One region of the Marinobacter sp. BSs20148 genome, then DNA from elsewhere that is predicted to be linked to it. Evidence: predicted binding sites of a transcription regulator. Region 1 holds the regulator's gene; the other holds the start of a gene.
What was found. Region 1 encodes LexA, which represses DNA repair genes until DNA is damaged. Its sites were predicted from a motif close to CTGTNTNNNNANACAG; they were not measured.

Region 1 (2,459 bases):
GTTTCGGGTAGGGTTGTGTTGCAGGTAGTTTTCCATTAGCTGTTCCAACGACGGCGCGTAGTCATCTTTCATAAGCAGTTCTGTGTAGTGAGGCGCCCAGGGCTCTATATAGGGAGTAAAACGCCGGCTGATATCCAGTTGATGGCGCTTTTTCAGCCACTCGTACAAGCCTGCAAACGCCTGTAAATATCGGGTAATGGTGGGCGCCTGTAAATCTGGCAGTTCCGGGTTCAGTTGCAGTCCGAAGGCATAATAAATGGAATCGCGGCTGCCCAGTGCGCCAAGTTGCCGCAGTTCTTTGACCAGCCGCTCAACCTCTTCCACCTGGGAAAAACCGATGGGCGGCCCGACAATTTCCAGCGGCACGATACGCTCGGCCGCGGCGTCGATTACGTCCATAGCCTGCCCACCAAACTCGTGCAGGCTTTCCGGCACGTCGGCTCCGGTCAGGTCCAGCTCTTTAATGAGATCAGAATCCAGTTCGATCACGAACTCGCCCAGTGCCGTGTCTATTGCGGTTACGTAGCGCGACCGCGTTTGCGGCGGGCCGTTCAGCAGATTGGCGACTTCGTGCACCAGCGCTTTATAGCTTAAACCCGAAAGCTCGATTTCTACACCAACCCGGCGCTCTGCTCCGCTGGCAGTGTGGGTTACTGAGGGTGCTTTGCAGACGTTCTTTTGCGTCATTATTACATCCTTAAATCAGTTTTCAGCGCTGCAAGCGCGGCCTGTAACGACAGAATCACCATAGCATATCAGGTGCCTAAGTCTGGTAATCGAGCAAGTGGGGAAAATGCCATAAACAGGGTTTACACTGGATAAAACACTGTATATAGTCAAACCACTGTATAAACAAACAGGGTATTTTATGACGCAGCGGACCCCGAATATGAAACTCACTGCCAGGCAGTCCCAAGTGCTGGATATTGTCCGCCGCTACCTGGATGAAACCGGGTATCCGCCCACCCGCGCCGAAATTGCAGCTGAGCTGGGTTTTCGCTCCGCCAATGCGGCAGAAGAGCATTTGCGGGCTTTGGCACGCAAAGGCGCTATTGAAATGGTGCCCGGCGCCAGCCGTGGTATTCGCCTGCCAGAAAGCGAGCAGGATCTGGGTTTGCCGGTGATTGGCCAAGTGGCAGCCGGTAGCCCGATTTTGGCTCAGGAACACGTGGAAGACCACTGCACGTTAAAGCCCGGTTTTTTTTCGCCGGCGGCGGATTACCTGCTGCGAGTGCGTGGTATGAGCATGAAGAATATCGGCATTCTAGACGGTGACTTGCTGGCAGTGCACAGCACTCAGGACGTGCACAACGGCCAGATTGTGGTGGCCAGGGTAGGTGATGAAGTGACCGTGAAGCGCTTTCGTAAAGAAGGTAACAAAGTGTATCTGGTGGCGGAAAACGACGACTTCGCACCGATTGAAGTGGATCTGACCGAGCAGGAACTGTTCATTGAAGGGTTGGGCGTTGGCGTTATCCGCCGCTCAGACCTGCACTGATCCGTAGCGATAGTAAACCGACACAAAGAAGGGCAGGGAATCATGGAACAACTGAGCTTTAACGGCAATCTTGCATATCAGCAACAGATCGCAGCGCGAGTGGCAGAGCAGGCGCGGCCTCTGCGAGTTCAACCCCTGCCAGCCCCGGTGTCGGTTGGTAACGTCACTGAAATTATCTTGCCCCAAGGCCAGGTGGAAAATTTTCAGCTGTTACTGCCAATGCTGACCCAGCTGAACCAGGAAAAGCGCTGGCTGGCATGGATTGACCCACCTCAAGAGCTGGTCAGCAAATGGCAAAAAATGCACGGCATTATTGCGGGTGAGCTGCTGGTTTTGCGTTCCAGCGCCGAGCATCCGGCGCTCAAGTTGGCGGAGCGGGCGCTCAGCGTGGGCACATGTCATGCGGTGGTGTTGTGGACTGAAAAACTGAACAAAGCGTGTTTCGAGGCACTTCAGGCGGCATCCGCCGCGGGCAATAGCCACGGCGTCGTTTTGCGTCAGCGTTAGTAAAGAGTAGTGCGCCAGCGCTACCAGATTTCTACGTTAGCATTAGTGCAGCGTCGGGCTGTGGGGCGCATCAAACCACTCAGCGTCGCTGCCGCTGTCGGTGCTATCCTCGTCCAAGTCCTGGGCGCTATCGCCCGCTGCGTCAATGCCTGCCGCAATCATGGCTTTGGCCACTTGCATCTGGCGGTCGTCCATCATGTCTTTGGCTTCTTCGGAAAAACTGATACGCACCAATGGCGCGCCGTCGTCGTCAACGCGGCGCAAAGCGTAGTCGCCATTGCTGAGTTGAATAATTTCAAAAAACGATGGTGACATGATCCAAACCTTTATGTTCGCCAACGGGAAAGTGTACGCGGGGATGTTTTACCACTCGCTGTGTCTTGCTTCCACATCGGCTGAAAATTGCTTTATTGCGCTTAGGCTGGCTTGAACCGATGACAGCGAGCGGTCTGCG
Region 2 (2,459 bases), 560 kb from region 1:
CTGCCGATTTCAGCCAGCAGGCCATCTGGCGGCACCAGGGTAACGTGTGCGGCACAGCGGTATAGCCATCGAGCCTGATCTTGCAGCACCCGGGCTTCTTGCTTTGGATCGGTACGAACCATGGCCAGACCCGCCACCAGGCTAAGGGCGGTTTTCAACCGCATACCCGGCTGCACGCCTTGGCTGCTGGCCTGAGTACAGGCTTGAAGCACCTTTTGGCCAGAGGCGTCAACAATCACTAACGCAGTGTCCTGCTTTCGGGACCGGCGGATATGGTCCAGCAATAATTGAGGAAAATGCAGGTGTAACCACAGCATAAAGGGTTACCGGGTCGACTTGAGCCAGGGGCCCTTAACCACGCGGCTGGTTTCGGCCGCAGCCAGGCCAGCTCGCTGCGGCAACGGCAGTTCGCAGTGCTGGCCCGGCCAGCTGCCGCGGCGTTTGAGTATTTGCACGTGCAGGCATTGATTAGCGTCTGGCTGCAACTCAAGGCGCAGAGCTGCCGGCGAATTTTGCGCGGCATGGCAGCGTTCGCGAAACAATACGCACACGTTGCTGCCGGCTTCAGCGGCCAGCTGCAAGCGCCGCACGTCGCGTAACGCCAGCTTGCCGGGCCAGGCCATAACCAGCCCTGTGACCGGTGAACGCAGGCAGTTTTCCAAGGTCCATAAAAAATCACCGCTGTCCTTTGTATGAATGACCACAACCTGGTCAAGGTCAACACCTTCACGCACCAGTGCCGGGGCATAGGGAATGTACGGCGGGTTTAGCCAGAATACGGTTTTTCCGCTATGGGTCAGGCGCTGCATCAGTGGCAGCAGTAAATGCAGCTCGCCAATACCGGGTGTGTCCAGCAGGCATTCACTGAGTGCTCCCCGCGGCCAGCCCAGCCCGCCCAGCTGGTTATCCAGCGCTTGGTAACCGGTGGATTCTGCCGGTTGACGGGTGTGCGCAGACTGATGACCCTGCCAGATACGTGCGCTTTGCTTCAGGGCGGATAGAAGTTCATTCATGGCTAAATCTCGAAGTACTGTTTAAATATACAGTATTCCGAACAGAGCCGGATTTCAACCGCCAGGATTAAGAATTCGAATGAACGGGTCACCGTTTACAGTGGTAGTCTTAGCGTAAAATGAAAACTTGAAAGGTAATTTTATGGCAGTGATTGCAGGTGTCGACCTCGCCTGGCAGGGCAATCGCAACCCTACGGCTATTGCGGTAGGGAACGTTGCCGATGGCGCTGTAGCCGTGACTGGCGTGTTTGAAAACCTTCACGGTTTTGACACCGTCGCCAGTGCTCTGGACTCTATCGACAGTCTTCACGGCGTGGCGGTAGACGGCCCACTCATCATTCGTAACCAGAGCGGGCAGCGGCCCTGTGAGCGTGGTGTCGCGGTGGCTTATGGTGCGCGGAAGGCATCCTGCCACGCTTGCAATCTGACGCTGTTTCCCGCTTCCAACGGCGTGTTGCTAGGAGACCATTTGCACGCAGCCGGCTTCGGCCATGTAGCTGCACCCGGTCAAAAGTGGCAGCTGGAGTGTTATCCCCACCCTGCATTGATCGAAATATTTCAGCTTCCTGAGCGGCTGTTTTATAAAAAAGGCCAGGTAGCGGATAAGCGCCAGGGCCAGGCCCGGCTTGCAAGTTTACTGCTTAGCCTGGCGCAGTCCGAAAGAATGATGTTGATCATAGGCCCGTTATTTTTACCCTATTTGGATCCGCAGCGTATTCAGTCTTTGCGTGGTGCAGCTCTGAAGCATAATGAAGACGTATTGGATGCGATTGTTTGCCTGTATATTGCGGCTTTGTACCAGGCTGGGAACAGTGAACGGGTATTCGGCTGCACGGAACAGGGCTATATCTACGTGCCCCAAGGCGCATGCTAAATAAAGAGGCTTTATGAACGAATTGACCGAAACCATAATTGAATGCCCCTACTGCGGTGAGTCTGCTGAGGTGCTGATTAACCCCGAAGACGCGCAGCAGTCATACATTGAAGACTGTCAGGTGTGCTGTAAGCCGATCACCTTTGTGGTAACAGAGGCAAACAACGGTGACTTGTCGGTGGCCGTGTACAGCGAGAACGACACTTATTGAGCCTTAAGGTGCATGATCAGTAATGCTAAACGGGGCACTAGCAATGATTGACGTTGGGTGCGTCCTCGCCGATAGTCGGTTTTGAAAATCATTCACGTTAACCGGTACCTGCTGATGATAGACGACGATACATTGACCGCATTGAAAACCGCTTTTACCTTTATGCCGCAGCCGGTAGAAGTAAACCGCTACGATTACGGTGACGATGCCGGGCGAGTGCTGGCGCAGGTGAATTTTGTGCGAGAAGTGCTGGCTCATCACGGTATAGACCCGGAAGAAGTGGCTGGTGATATTAATCCTGAATCGTCGCCGAACTCTTGCTACTAGGTTGGCGGGGGCTTAATCGACGCAAGCCTGGCGG

Region 2: imuA (translesion DNA synthesis-associated protein ImuA) is a predicted target of LexA. The motif match lies at 1,031-1,046, and genes of this name have one in related genera.

Annotation. Positions count from the first base shown of each region.
Region 1 is NC_018268.1:1,054,615-1,057,073, forward strand. It holds gene MRBBS_RS04680 (amidoligase family protein) at 1-687, opposite strand, end outside; gene lexA (transcriptional repressor LexA) at 890-1,498, shown strand; gene MRBBS_RS04690 (cell division inhibitor SulA) at 1,541-2,005, shown strand; gene MRBBS_RS04695 (hypothetical protein) at 2,048-2,320, opposite strand; gene MRBBS_RS04700 (DUF6586 family protein) at 2,369-2,459, opposite strand, start outside.
Region 2 is NC_018268.1:1,613,974-1,616,432, forward strand. It holds gene MRBBS_RS07255 (Y-family DNA polymerase) at 1-317, opposite strand, end outside; gene imuA (translesion DNA synthesis-associated protein ImuA) at 324-1,013, opposite strand; gene MRBBS_RS07265 (DUF429 domain-containing protein) at 1,156-1,887, shown strand; gene MRBBS_RS07270 (CPXCG motif-containing cysteine-rich protein) at 1,901-2,098, shown strand; gene MRBBS_RS07275 (hypothetical protein) at 2,213-2,425, shown strand.